DNA from 3 places in the Paenibacillus sp. cl130 genome. Region 3 is predicted to be linked to each of the others. Evidence: riboswitches for the same ligand, from Rfam matches in the RefSeq annotation. Region 3 holds a riboswitch; each other region holds the start of a gene.
The links. Region 3 has a riboswitch for glycine ahead of BM358_RS17110 (alanine/glycine:cation symporter family protein). Riboswitches for the same ligand answer to the same signal wherever they lie in the genome.
Positions count from the first base shown of each region.

Region 1: linked by a shared signal. The riboswitch ahead of gcvT (glycine cleavage system aminomethyltransferase GcvT) and the one ahead of BM358_RS17110 (alanine/glycine:cation symporter family protein) in region 3 are both predicted to bind glycine.
Region 2: linked by a shared signal. The riboswitch ahead of sdaAB (L-serine ammonia-lyase, iron-sulfur-dependent subunit beta) and the one ahead of BM358_RS17110 (alanine/glycine:cation symporter family protein) in region 3 are both predicted to bind glycine.

Region 1 is NZ_FOYG01000007.1:281,994-287,062, forward strand. Features, by position in the region: gene BM358_RS19785 (BglG family transcription antiterminator) at 1-727, opposite strand, end outside; gene BM358_RS19790 (PTS mannitol transporter subunit IIBC) at 809-2,287, opposite strand; gene gcvH (glycine cleavage system protein GcvH) at 2,665-3,063, opposite strand; glycine riboswitch at 3,364-3,555, shown strand; gene gcvT (glycine cleavage system aminomethyltransferase GcvT) at 3,733-4,833, shown strand; gene gcvPA (aminomethyl-transferring glycine dehydrogenase subunit GcvPA) at 4,962-5,069, shown strand, end outside.
Region 2 is NZ_FOYG01000005.1:14,874-19,942, reverse strand. Features, by position in the region: gene BM358_RS14780 (ABC transporter ATP-binding protein) at 1-558, opposite strand, end outside; gene BM358_RS14775 (DUF6359 domain-containing protein) at 884-2,473, opposite strand; glycine riboswitch at 2,688-2,803, shown strand; gene sdaAB (L-serine ammonia-lyase, iron-sulfur-dependent subunit beta) at 3,015-3,704, shown strand; gene sdaAA (L-serine ammonia-lyase, iron-sulfur-dependent, subunit alpha) at 3,694-4,593, shown strand; gene BM358_RS14760 (Ig-like domain-containing protein) at 4,664-5,069, opposite strand, start outside.
Region 3 is NZ_FOYG01000006.1:77,250-82,318, forward strand. Features, by position in the region: gene BM358_RS17105 (iron-containing alcohol dehydrogenase) at 1-965, shown strand, start outside; gene BM358_RS17110 (alanine/glycine:cation symporter family protein) at 1,023-2,441, opposite strand; glycine riboswitch at 2,601-2,695, opposite strand; gene BM358_RS17115 (glycoside hydrolase family 1 protein) at 2,963-4,420, opposite strand; gene BM358_RS17120 (LacI family DNA-binding transcriptional regulator) at 4,633-5,069, shown strand, end outside.

The DNA of each region.
Region 1 (5,069 bases), on a different contig from region 3:
CATACCCGAGTCGCAGACGTACCAGCGAAACGCAAATTTGAATCAGCAGCTCCATGTATTTGCTTTCCACCATGTTTTCCAACCATTTTTCATGGGGCTGCCAGAGGGCCTTTTCCACAATCAGCAGGTTATCTCTGCCAATCATCTCCAGCAACTTGTCGGCGACACGGGTTACAGAACGAAGTTCTTCCCGGGCTGAAAACAGATCGGATTCATCCAAATATTCGAGAGCCAGCTCGGAAATCGCCCGTCTTTTGTCTGTCTCCCGTCCTGTAATCTCGACCCCGTACCCCCGTCTGCGCACAAGCATGAGTCCACGTTCCTCAATCCAGTCTTGCAATTCGTCTAGATCATGACTGACCGTAGTTACCGCGACTTTCAGATCTGAAGCCAGTGCCAACAGCTTGATCGGCTCCCGTGTATCCAGCAGCATGCAGAGAACCACGATCTTTCTCTCCTCAGCCGAATATTCGTCTGACTTCGTATGCAGCAATTGTTTTCGCAGGCATACAAGCTGAGCTGGATCAGCATCTATACAGATACCGATCCCTGACTTTTTCTCCAGCTTCACCTCATGAGCTGCCAGCCAATGCTCGACTGCGCCCAGTTCCCGATGAACCGTCCTTGTGCTGACATTGATCTTCGTGGCAATTTCTCCGGCTGTAACCTCTTTGGACTGCTCCAGAAGATATTCCACGATGTCACGTTGTCGTTTCGTAATATTCATAAGCGCATACCGTTCCTTCCCAAGCTCATCCCTCCAGCAGGAGACGTACATTGCATACAGTCCGCCTGACTTCGATGGGGATTAAGAATCGGATTTCAGACGTTCAACCAGCGCTTCGTATTCAGGACTCTTCAGAAAATTGTCAATGGAAATGTGCTCAGCTTTCGGAGCTACTGTTTTAGCCCGGTCTGTCAACGTTTTTTGCGTAATGACAATATCCGCATCCTGTGGAATTTCACTGATTGCCGTATTCGTAACTGTTACGCCTACACCCGCCTGCTTCATTTTTTTGCGTAAAATCGAGGCGCCCATAGCGCTTGAGCCCATACCTGCATCACAGGAAAAGACGATCTTGTTCACTTCGGATTTATCCTTGAGCGTTCGAGCTGCGGCAATCTCAGCAGCACGTTCAGATTCGTGATTATCTTCCATTACAGTGGCGTTAGCACTTGCACTCTTGCTTTGATTTTTCATATCTTTCAGGCGGGATGCAGCTTCCTCCAGCCCCTCTTCTTTTTGCTTACTAGTCTTGAGTAACACTGCGGCAACAGCAAAGGATACGACCGCAGCAGCGATCACCCCGCTCAGCATTGGCAAATATCCGCCTTTTGGCGTCATTAGAAAATAGGCGATGATGCTGCCCGGTGAAGGAGCAGCAACCAGTCCGGCACCTGTCAACATAAAACAGAAGGTTCCCACAACGCCCCCAGCTATAGCAGCAAGAATCAAAATCGGCTTCATCAAAATATAAGGGAAATAAATTTCATGAATCCCGCCGAAAAAATGAATGATGACCGCTCCAGGAGCCGATGACTTCGCAGAGCCTTTGCCGAACAGGCAGTAGGCTAGCAAAATACCGAGCCCCGGCCCAGGGTTGGATTCCAGCATAAACAGTACGGATTTTCCTGTTCTTGCAGCTTCCTCTAACGCAATCGGACTCAATACTCCGTGATTCAGCGCGTTGTTTAAAAATAATACTTTTCCGGGCTCAATAATGAGGTTGACAAGCGGCAATAGCCCTGCGTTCACGAGGAACTGTACCCCTGCCGACAACACTTGACTGATCATTTGTACAATCGGGCCAATCGCCACATGGGCAAGCAGCGCTAGAATGGCACCGATAATTCCGGCCGAAAAGTTATTGACCAGCATTTCAAAGCCTGATCTGACTTTGCCTTCAATGGCCTTGTCGAACTTCTTCAATATCCACGCAGCCAGCGGACCAGCTACCATCGCGCCCAGGAACATCGGGATATCGGCTCCCACTATGACACCCATCGTCATAATGGCACCAATCACACCTCCACGCTGTCCGTGAATCATCGTGCCCCCTGTATAACCGATCAGTAACGGCAATAAATAATTTTTCATCGGGTCAACCAATTGTGCAAAACCTTCATTCGGGAACCATCCGGTCGGAATAAAGAGTGCCGTAATCAGCCCCCACGCAATAAATGCTCCCATATTGGGCATAACCATACCGCTAAGAAAACGGCCAAAACGCTGTACGGCGACACGAGTGCCTCCTTTTGAACTTGGCTTTGCGTCCAATGTACTCATATTCAAATCCTCCTTGTAGGTAAGCATCACTACCTTTTCTTAAAATTCATACTAAATGACAGCGCTATCTTCATCAACGAAATGAAAACGTACTTTCGTCATGAACGTTGATGACAACATTTAAATTTAAATTATCCGGGAAGGTATTATACCTGCATAATTCTTCTTAATATGACCTGTAGCTATAGAAATTAGTCGAAAAACCGTGCTGGATTATGTATGATTCTTATATGGGGACAACCCTCTAAATCAGAATAAAACACGTAATTACGTTTGCAAAAAGACAAAAAAATAGCCGCTACGTCAAATCATAGCGACTATTTTATACAAAAATCGAGCAGACAAATAACCCTCTTACTCCATACTACAATGCTCCATTATTGCTCATCGGAAATCAACTGCTCATACTGATCCGCAGACAGTAGCTTGCCCAAGGCTTCCTCCACATCTTTATCCATCTCTACTTCGATCATCCAACCTTTTTCATAGGGAGATTCATTCACTAGCTCAGGTGTACTTTCCAGCGTTTCATTCACTTTTAGTATGGTTCCCGTCACCGGAGCAAAAAGGTCGGATACTGTCTTCACCGATTCAATCGTACCGATCTCCGCTCCCTGCTCAATCGTTGCTCCCGCCTCAGGTAATTCTACAAAAACAATATCACCCAGTTGATGCTGTGCAAAGTCTGTAATACCAATTCGTACCGTTCCATTCTCTGTCCGCTGAACCCACTCATGTTCGTCTGTATACCAAAGTTGCTGCTTTACTTCACCCATTCTGTTCCCCTCACTTCCATATGAATAAAATCGCTTTTGCTCACCTGTATTAGACAGGTTAAGATTATGACAACAAGAACACTCATGTCAATAATACTAACAAAAATACTTCATATCACCTCATATAGCGTACTATATAAAAAATTATAACTTATAACAAACGCTTACATATCCTTATTTATATATTAAATGTTTTTTCTATTGTTTTAGATGACATTTTTATTGACATTTTGAATGAATTTGCGTATTAATGGGTTATAGCAAATGCTTTGGGAAACACCCCGACAACTGCAAACGCGGATGAACGCGGAGGGAGAGACTGCCAAAAAGATTCGCATAGCTGTTGCCGCTTGTGAGACATAAGTGCACGCGAATCGGATCAGGTTGTTATCTGCAAAGCCAGGTAATATACCGTTGATCCCGAAGGTAGCGCCGAAGGAGTAAACCTGCATTGCAGGTGAATCTCTCAGGCAAAAGGACCTCTGCCGGACGCATCTCTGGAGAGCATTCGCTATTGGAGCGGATCACCCAAGGGGAAACCCGGTACATACCGGGGTAACTTTCTGGTATCAAGGACAGAGCTGAAAAAAAGAGTGTAGACTGCCGTCTATACGTTTTTTTCGGCCTGTCTTTTTTGTTTAGCCGATCACACCGGATAGGAGTGGAATAATGACTAATTTGCGAAAAACACCGCTATATTCGTCCTACGGGACGCAGTCTGGGGTTCGTTGTATTGACTTTGGCGGCTGGGAGCTCCCGGTTCAGTTTAGCGGCATTCAAAAGGAGCATGAGGCCGTCCGGCAACGTGCGGGTTTATTCGATGTATCGCATATGGGCGAATTTTTGGTTGAAGGCAAAGAGGCCGAAGCTTTTCTGCAAAGGGTGACCACGAATGATGTCAGCCAGTTGGAACCAGGTCAGGCACAATATTCACTCCTGTGTTACCCCGATGGAGGGGTAGTAGACGACCTACTTGTTTACTGCAAAGGACCGGAACGCTACATGCTCGTTGTGAACGCATCCAACATCGATAAGGATTGGGATTGGCTAATTCGCCATATGCCTGCATCCGTTCACATGGAGAATGTGTCTGATGCGATAGCATTGCTAGCGTTGCAAGGACCGGAGGCAGCACGTATTGCCGCAGCCGTGGCAGATACGGACATTACGAATCTGGCATCTTTCCGCTTCCATGAGAATGTGCCATTGTTCGGAGCAAAAGCACTGGTCTCACGAACCGGATATACGGGCGAAGACGGTTTTGAATTTTATATACCTGCTGCGGAAGCACCAGCCGTATGGGAGGGTTTGCTTCGTTCCGGTGAGTCGTATGGGCTGATTCCCGCTGGACTTGGTGCTCGGGATACCCTACGCTTTGAGGCACGGTTGCCGCTATATGGTCAGGAGTTATCTGCCACGATTTCACCACTCGAAGCTGGTCTAGGTTTCTTCGTCAAGCTGAATAAAGGAGATTTTATCGGTAGAGAAGCACTGCAACGTCAGAAAGAACAAGGGATTCCTCGCAAATTGATCGGGCTGGAAATGATTGATCGCGGTATCCCACGCGCCCATTACCCGGTATTCGCAGAAGGACAACACATTGGTGAGGTCACAACGGGGACTCAGTCGCCCACCTTGAAGCGTAATCTGGGCCTCGCCTTGGTGGACAGTCGTTTTAGCGCCCTCTCCACACCGTTGGAGGTTGAGATTCGTGGCAAACGCCTGCGTGCCGAGGTGGTGGCAACACCCTTTTATAAACGCCCGCGCTGATCTTAAACTCTTTTTATTTCTATAAAGCAAATATGTCAGATATGAACTTCTTGGTTTTTCATCTCACACACTTTTTTATTAGCTAATTTACGATCTAAAATCTTGCTTTTCGAAAGGAGTCAGAACCTATGAAGCAGCATCGTTATCTCCCTATGACTGAACAGGATCAAACCGAAATGCTGCGTGTGGTGGGTGTATCATCTATTGATGATTTATTCAGTGACATTCCAGAGGCC
Region 2 (5,069 bases), on a different contig from region 3:
CGCAGTAGTTGGTTCATCTGCGATAATAAGAGAAGGTCGGCAAGCTATGGCAATCGCGATCATCACACGCTGACGCATCCCTCCTGACAGTTCATGCGGATACTGCTCATACACACGCACAGGATTCGGTATATCTACGCTTTCCAGCAGCTCCAGCACACGTTCCCTTTTTTGCTTCGTAGATAGTGACGTATGATAATCAAGATTTTCCTCAATCTGCTTACCAATGCTCATTAACGGGTTGAGTGCTGTCAGCGGGTCCTGAAAGATCATGCCAATGCCCGCTCCGCGGATTTTATTCATTTGCCCTGAAGAAAGACGGTTCAGGTCCGTGCCTTTAAAAAGGACCTCTCCCTCTACACGCGTGCGTTCCATGTCATGCAGTTGTGCGATCGAAAGCGCCAGCGCGCTTTTGCCACAGCCGGATTCTCCGACTACAGCCAGCACTTCATTGGGGTTGACCGTCAGATCCAGATGGTCGACTGCGGGGTGATATTGATCATTGATGCGAAAAGATACGGATAATCCTTTAATTTCCAACACGGGTCCGGTATTCAATGCGCGCTTCCTCCATTCTCCATGGTCTTGTCCCGCTTATTCTCACCATGTTTGATGTTTAAAACCTCTCATGAACATTACATACCGTTTTTGTCGGAATAATTTGAATACATCCTATCACCAGTATATGGATATATCAATTAAGATTATGCTATCAACATCATTTAAAAAATCAATGATCCAGCAGTAGCGCGGTCTTTCTGGCACAAAATGTAATGAAATAACCAACCACAGGTTAATTTTCATCACAAAAAAAGTCGCCTGATCCCTCTGCAGGGATCAAACGACTAACTAATACCAGCTCACATTGAGCTTCTGGCGATAATTACGAAGCCGCTCCATAGGAGCCAGACTTGAACGTTCTAGGATCGTACCATTTGTAGCCTGCTGCTGGAGCAGACCAAGGCTCAGGCTGCGGTTCTGTGGAAGCCGCAGGCTCCTCAAATGGCAGAAGCTTCGTTGGCTGATCCAGAGTCAAACCTGCCACATCAGATAATTTCGTGTAGTCCTGCTTCCATGCAAGCCATTGAACCGTCTGCACCAGGAAGGTGGAATCATCCACTTCTTTAAAACCATCATATGTCTTCTTCGACTGTCCGTTTTCCTCACGCACATATTTCGGTGTAGCATCTTCTACAGGGGAAGAATCACCGATGAACGCTGCCTTGCCTTGACCTACCTTGGAGATAGCGGCATAAGGTCCTTCCGCACGGCCCCCGCCGTTATAAACTCCCTGGTCTACCGCATTACCCCATTTTTTCGTGCCTGAAGGGATATAAGCAATGCCTTTAGCCTTGGTAGGATCAATAATAGCCAGCGTAGATCCTGCATGCATTGCAATCGAGCGCACACCCTTGGTAATGCCGAAAGATTGATCTGCGGCTACAATTTCGGTAGCATTCACATCACCCAGCGCATTGTAACGGAAACGAACGCCAAAGTTGGCCGCCAGCCAATCGGAGCTTGTTAATCCTTGCATCGCCGGTGATGCAGCTTCTTCTGCAGTCATGCCCTTGGCCGGATTAGTATAGGCTCCACGACGGTAACCATTCATAACCTCGGAGGAATCCCAACGGTTTTTGTTACGGTCCGCATTATAATGATCGGAGATGAAGAAGACGCTCCCCCCGCTATTCACGTATTGCAGCAGGGCAGCCTGCTCGGATGCCTTAAAGGCAACATTCGCTTCACCAATAATGAACACATCATATTGGCGCAGCTTGTCATATGTTATGGCCTGCTCTCCATAAGTAAAAGGAATGGGACGATTCAATTGGTCTACCGTAAAGCCTACATTACGCAGTCCATTGGCAAAGTCGGAGAAGGCGCCTTCAATGACCCAATCTGCTGCACCAGCGGTCTGTGCGTGCGTATTATCGAACAGCACCTTTTTGCCTTTTCCATCCGGCAGTGTAGTACCGGGTTGACCCGGGTTGCCAGGTTCGCCTGGTTCCCCCGGCTCGCTTCCGCTCACCAGTTCAACAGCGCTTGGGCTTTTCACTCCACCAAAATTATTGTAGGCGCCGAGTGTACCCGTCACACGAATTTTGCTGCCGATCAGCTCAGGATGGCCTGATAGCCCATATTGCCCTCTGTACGCTGAAGTCAGCTGTACATCCAACAGATTAGACGTATTACGTTCATTTGCCTGATCGGCAATCAGTACGTTAAAATCATTCGCGAACGGGGAAGAAAAGTTAGCCGTTTTCGATCCGGTAGCATGTCCGACGATGTAACCTTCCACCGTCACCGTACCTCCACTGCTTTGGCGCTGAAGTGCTTCGGCTACTGTCAATGCTCCCTCCGCCTTGACCTGACCGAATGGAACGAAGATCCCAATCAGCAGTGATACGATCGCTGCTAGATGCAACATCCCTTTTAAGCGTGAACCTGTGAATCGCAAGCCTTTTACCATACGTCAATATCCCTCCTATGATTTCCATAAATATACTTGTCCTTTATCAGATTAGCCGCCAATCTTCTAATTCCTTCCTGGTTTCATCCATAATTATGTAAATTTTAATCTTTTTTATTGGGAACGCACCTGTTTATGTAAAAATTAAACCTGTGATTGACACCGAGCACGGCATACATTACGCTAAGGAAGACATGTAGAACGGTATACGCGAATGAAGATGACGGGAGAGTCTGTCCAGGGAGCCTACACTCTGGCGGCACCGAAGGAGCAAGACGTCAGCACCCGGCTGACGGATAATCTCTCAGGTCCATGTATCGTCATCTGACGCAACTCTGGAGAGAGCGCAAGCCACCCAAGGGGTAAGGCGGTAAGAACACCGCACGAAACTCTCAGGTAACGAGGACAGAGATAAGGGAAACTTCCTTATCCTGTCCTTTTTTGTGCTCACATTGTGCGTCAGCATTAGGAACCGTCATAACCGCGCAAAGACGCGGAAATACCATATAGTATGGTATTAGAACATACAGGGGGCCACACCATGCGTTTCAAAGATGTATTTTCTATTATCGGTCCGGCCATGACCGGACCTTCCAGTTCACACACCGCAGGCGCGGTGCGGCTCGCACGCGTTGCCCGGCACTGGCTCGGGACGCAGCCTGACCGTGCCCGCATGACGCTGTACGGCTCCTTTGCCGACACGTATAAAGGACACGGTACAGACCTGGCGCTCATCGCAGGGCTGCTTAATTACGATACGGACGATCACCGGATTCCGGATGCCGAGCAATGGGCAGAGCAAGCCGGGATGGCCGTGGAATTCGCCGTCAGCGGACTCCCCGCGCCTCATCCGAACACTGTCCGTTTCGAGCTGTGGAAGGGCGAGGATCAGCGCACACTGCTGGGCTCCTCCATCGGCGGCGGCAGCATCCATGTCCAGCAGCTTAACGAATTCCGGGTCAATCTGACCGGGGAGCTGCCTACGCTGGTGCTTCTCCACTCGGATAAGCCCGGTACATTGGGCGCGATAACTTCAGCGCTGGGCGCGGCCCACATTAACATTGCCTATATGCACGTAGATCGCAAAGGCCGGGATGGTGAAGCACTCACCGCCATTGAAACGGACAGTTCTGCTCCAGCTGAACTGATTGCGGAACTGCGTTCTTTACCTCATATGTATGAAATTAAGATGATTAATTTGAAAAAAGGAGCTGAATCCGATGCGGTTTAGCCATCTGCATGAAATCAGCGCTTTATGCGCTGAAGAATCCACCACAATTGGCCGCTTGATGATTCAAGAGCAGGTACAAGAGACGAATACAACGGAGGAAGAAATCTTTCGCCAAATGTCTGATTATTATGAAGTCATGAAGGAAGCCGTTCATCGCGGTCAAACACAAGACACCGTATCCCGCAGTGGATTGACAGGCGGTGACGGCAAGCGCCTAGCCGAGTATCTGCGGTCAGGGGAAACCTGCTCCGGTGATGCCTCCGCGCTCGCCATGGCTTATGCCCTCTCCGTGTCGGAGGTTAATGCATCCATGGGTCGCATTGTCGCCACGCCTACCGCAGGCTCATGTGGGGTTATCCCTGGTGTGTTCATCAGTGCGCAGGAGCGGTTCGGCTGGGATGATGAGCATATGGTGAACGGCCTGTTCGCCGCTGGAGCCATTGGCTACGTGATCGCCAACAACTCCTTCATTTCTGGCGCGGAGGGAGGCTGTCAGGCTGAGATTGGTTCAGCTATCGGGATGGCTGCTGGCGCTATGGTCGAGCTGCGTGGTGGTACGCCTGAACAGGCTGTTCACGCCGTGGGCCTCGCTCTTAAGAACACGCTCGGCCTGATTTGCGATCCCGTCGCCGGACTCGTGGAGATTCCGTGCATCGTGCGCAACGGGCTGGGAGCCGTGACTGCGCTTGCCGCAGCGGATATGGCTTTGGCGGGTGTGCGCAGCGCTATTCCGTCTGACGAAGTCATTGACGTGATGCTTGAAGTCGGCAGTGCGATGCCGTCGAAGCACCGCGAGACCGCCAAAGGCGGCTTGGCCCAGACGCCGACTGGCAAGCGTTTGACTGAATCACTTACACGCAACACACCGACCAAGAAGGATAAGTCATAATTTATAAGCGGTAGCCTCCTTAAAAAAAAGAGCAAGCATGTCGTCCTTGGACGTATGCTTGCTCTCTTTTTTACTGAACGGTTACCTGTATCTTCGTCATTTTACCTGCATATTTCACAGTAATTACTGCTTTGCCCTTGCCCTGTGCCTTAATGTTACCGTCTTTGACGGTCGCAACAACAATTCTGGACGAGGACCAGACAGCCGGTTTGGAAACATCCTTCTCCGACTCATCCTTATACGTGGCTGTAGCCGTAACCTTGGCCAGCTGTCCTGCCTTCAAATTCAAAGCAACTTCGTCTGTTTGCAGATATTTAAGCGTATCAACATCCACGGGTACGCTGATTATCTTCCCGCCAAACTTCGCCTGAATGTTAGCTTTACCGTAGCTGACCGCGGTAACCTGACCCTTTTTAACAGTGGCTACCTTATAATTAGACGTTTTCCATTCAGCTTGGGTCGTAACGTCCTTTTCT
Region 3 (5,069 bases):
CGAATCCGCGCTTGTCCACCGTTAAGAAGGGTATCGACATTTGCCGAAATGAAAAAATCGACTTCTTACTTGCTGTAGGCGGTGGAAGCGTTATTGATTGCACCAAAGCCATCGCAGCAGGGGCTGAATATGACGGCGATGTGTGGGATATTATCAACAAAAAGCACATGCCGACCGAGGCTCTGCCATTCGGCACCATCCTCACACTCGCCGCCACCGGTTCAGAAATGAATCCGGATTCTGTTATCACCAACTGGGAAACGAACGAAAAATACGTATGGGGCAGCGCGGTGACGCATCCGAAATTCTCGATTCTGGACCCAAAAAACACCTTCTCTGTGCCACTTGATCAGACGGTATATGGCATGGTGGATATGATGAGCCATGTGTTTGAACAATATTTTCACAATGTTAAAAATACACCGTTGCAAGATCGTATGTGCTTTTCCGTGTTGCAAACCGTGATCGAAACTGCACCTAAGCTGCTGGAGGATTTGCACAACTACGAGCATCGTGAAACGATTTTATATGCCGGAACGATTGCCCTTAACGGAACACTACAAATGGGCTACTTCGGGGACTGGGCTTCGCATACGATTGAACATGCATTATCCGCTGTATATGATATTCCTCATGCTGGCGGTCTGGCGATCCTGTTCCCCAACTGGATGAGACATACGGTGGATCAGGATGCTGCACGCATGAAGCGGCTGATGCTCAGCATGTTTGATTTAGATACCACTGGTAAAACGGATAAGGAAATTGCTTTGGAGGGGATTGATCGCCTGAGTGCATTCTGGACAAGTCTCGGTGCCCCTTCCACCCTGGCCGATTACAATATTAATGATGAGCAATTGGAAAAAGTCGCAAACATTGCAGCCCGTGAAATGGAATACGGAGGCTTCGGTAATTATAAAAAGCTGAATCAAGAAGATATTTCAGCTATTTTGCACGCATCGTTATAACATTCAAAAGGGAGTGTCCTCAAGCCTGTGATGACTGAGGGCACTCCCTTTTGGAATTTATGAATTAACCGTTTGTCCTTTTTCTTCTACTTGGATAGCTGCCCCTACACTGGCACCTGCAAGAATGCCCTTTTTCTTACTAGAATTCAGAGAATCCATATAGGTTCGGGTTTCTGCGACTACAATTCCTGATAACCCGAGCAGGGCAATCAGGTTCGGGAAAGCCATCATTGCGTTAAAGATATCTGCCAGCAGCCAAATCGCATCCAGTTTAATGAACGCGCCCCCGGCAACCAGTAGGATGAACAGATAGCGGTATGGCTTAATCCACTTGACCCCAAGCAAATATTCAACACAGCGTTCCCCGTAATAGTTCCAGCCGAGCATGGTGGTGAACGCAAACATAATCAGAATGATTGTGAGCAGTTCTGCCCCCAGCGGGAATGCGCTGGAAAATGCTTGCTGAGTCATCAGGCCCGCATCGGTAGGCCCGCTCCACACACCACTAACCAGTAGCGTCAACCCGGTCATCACACAAATAACCATCGTATCAATAAACACGCCTGTCATGGAAATTAGCCCTTGCTCCGCAGGCCATTTGGTTTTGGCAGCTGCGGCTGCAATCGGTGCGCTTCCCAATCCGGCCTCATTGGCAAAAATACCTCTGGCTACCCCACTTCGCATCGCCAGCATAATCGTAGCTCCGGCAAATCCGCCCGTTGCAGATGTAGTTGAAAATGCCGAATGGAGCACCAGCGCAATTGCGGCAGGAAGTTGGTCAGCAAACCGAATTAGTACGATGAGACAGATCAGTACATACAAGCCTGTTTTAAAAGGAACGACCTTCGTCGATACCTTGGCAATGCTTTTGAGTCCTCCAATAGTAACAAGTCCTGTAAGGATAGCAATAATCAGTGCCGTTACAATGGGCGGAACGCCAAAACTATTTTCAGTCGAAGATACAATCGCTTTGACCTGCGGAAACGTTCCAATCCCGAACAACGCTACCAGCATGCCCGAAAAAGCAAACAGCATCGCCAGCGGTTTAAAACGGCGTCCCAGACCTTTCTCAATATAATACATCGGGCCGCCGGAAAATTGCCCATTCCGATCCTTCACCCGGTATTTTACCGCAAGTACACCTTCCGCATATTTCGTCGCCATCCCAAAAAAGGCTGCAACGACCATCCAGAACAAGGCACCCGGCCCGCCCAGCTTAATGGCTGTCGCTACGCCGACAATACTTCCTGTGCCAACTGTAGCCGCCAACGCTGTACTCAAAGCCGCAAAACTACTTACATCCCCGCTGCCTTCATTCGGGGCCTTACCGATCAGCTTGATCGCCAGGGGCAGGCGGAATACCTGCAGCATCTTCAAACGTATGGTCAGCCACAACCCCGTTCCCATGACAAGAATGATGAGAGGCGCCCCCCATATCCAACTGCTAATCGCTTCTAACACATGTACCAAATTCATTTCAACCCGCTCCTCCAGCATATTAGAAAACAAAAAAGAGTCAAATCCGCTGATTCGACTCCTGGAGAGGTTAAAGGCACGAAAAAATACAACCATCTTGCGCAGGTTTCTGCCTCTAATAGCTTATAAAAAAGCCTAGGGCATTCCCTGTCACAGGTTATTCGCGTCTCTGTCCTTTTGCCTGAGAGTTTAAGCAGATGTTCTCTGCGGTGCACCTTCGGCGCCCAATTAAGGGTCTCTCCAGAGTTCTGTCCGTTTACGGTCCCCGCTTGTTGCTGTAATCAGCCTAAGCACCTGAGAGTTTTGCCCCTTCGGTCGGAACTTTCGTTCCATCTCCCGCAAACATCAACCAGACATATGAAATTTTTATTTATTATACAGAAAACTTTCAGCTTATTACAAGTGAAAAGTTTGTGAAGCCCTCTGAAATATATATTATTATTATGTCTATCAAAAAAGCGGGTACAGCAGATTGCATCCTTAGGATGTCCTCTGCTATACCCGCCCGAGAAAATTTGGAATTACAATTCTTCACCATTGGTTGCTATCACATTTTTATACCAGTTAAATGAGTCCTTTTTGGAGCGTTTGAGCGTTCCGTTACCATCATCATCCAGATCGACGTAAATAAATCCGTAGCGCTTGGACATTTCGGAAGTAGACATGCTCACAAGGTCGATAGGACCCCAGCTGGTGTAACCAATCAGATCAACACCGTCGGCAATCGCTTCCTTCATCTGAACAATATGCTGACGCAAGTAATCAATACGATATGTGTCATGCACAGAACCGTCTTCCTCTACCTTATCATAAGCACCTAGGCCATTTTCCACGATGAACAGTGGCTTTTGGTAGCGGTCATATAACGTATTCAGCGTAACACGCAGACCGATCGGATCAATTTGCCATCCCCAGTCAGAGGACTGTAAATATGGATTTTTCACGCCGCCAATCAGGTTTCCTGCTGCTTTCTCGCCTTCTGGACCTGCAGATACGGTCAAGGTCATGTAGTAGCTGAATGAGATATAATCGACCGTGTTATTTTTTAAAATTTCGGCATCGCCTGGTTCTGTGTGTATAACAACATTATTTTCTTCAAAATAACGATTCATGTAGTTGGAATATTCCCCACGGGCATGCACATCCGTAAAGAACAGGTTCATCTGATTTTCATGCTGGGCTTTCAGTATATCCTCTGGATTACACGTATGTGGGTAGCTTTCCAAACGAGCCAGCATACAGCCGATTTGAGAGCCCGGGATGATCTCATGTCCTCGTTTTGTCGCCAGTGCACTAGCTACAAATTGATGATGCAGTGCTTGATATATCGCTTGCTGCTTGTTTTCTACGCGGTCAATGACCACCCCGCCACCGGTAAACGGACTCATGGTCATTACATTGATTTCATTAAAGGTCAGCCAGTATTTTACTTTATCCTTATAACGCGTGAACACAGTTTCGGCATAATTTACGTAGTGCTGTATAACTTCACGCCCCAGCCAGCCATTATACTTCTGAGTCAAACCCAGCGGTGTCTCATAATGTGACAATGTTACCAGCGGTTCAATACCATATTTGCGCAGCTCATCAAATACATTGTCGTAGAATTGCAGTCCCGCTTCATTCGGCTCGGCATCATAGCCATTCGGGAAAATCCGCGACCAGTTGATGGACATACGAAATACCTTAAAGCCCATTTCCGCGAACAATGCAATATCTTCTTTGTAGTGGTGGAAGAAGTCCACACCTTCACGTTTTGGAAAACGGGCATTGACTTTGCCTGCCAAAATGTCTTCGAGTCGCTCGGACGAAATCTCCATAGCATGATCGTTCTTGCGCTCTGCTTTGGGTACATAGGCAACCATGTCCGCACTGGACAATCCTTTTCCATCTACGTCAAAAGCACCTTCCAATTGGTTGGCTGCGGTTGCCCCGCCCCACAAGAAGTTTTTCGGAAATCCTTTTAGCGTCTTCGTCATGGTATAAAAACCTCTTTCCGTATTTAAGATTTTTACTTTGGTCAAGTAATCCCGTCAAGTGCTGCAAATGTGAATCAATACCTAACGGTAACCGTTCTTCCTTTGAAAAGGATTGACAGATGCTTTAAAATAGACGTAATGCCTTCATAAGCATCCTAATCGTTGTAACGCGTTTCATGTCAAGTATTTTTTCTTATGTGAGGAGAAGCACCATGTCGAATCTTGATCAAATTGCAAAACTGGCGGGCTTTTCCAAAGCTACGGTATCCAGAGTATTAAATCAGTCACCCCATGTCAGTCACGAAACAAGAACTAAGATTTTGAAAATCATGCAGGAATTGGATTATGTTCCTAATCGGAATGCCATTTCTCTATCCAAGGGTCAGACGCTTCAGATCGGTATCATTACTTCAACTATTAATGAAATTGTTCTCGCTTTTCTGGACAGCTTTGTGGAAGTAGCCGGCCAGTATGAATTCCAAACCATTATTTATACTTCGGGAGAAGACAAAAAGAAAGAGCTTCAAGCCTTTGAGGATTTAAAAAGAAAAAGAGTCGATGCGCTGGTCATCATTTCCTGCGTGAATGACACTGATTTTTTGAGTACCTATTGCAAATATGGCCCGATCGTTTCGTGGCAACGAATGGA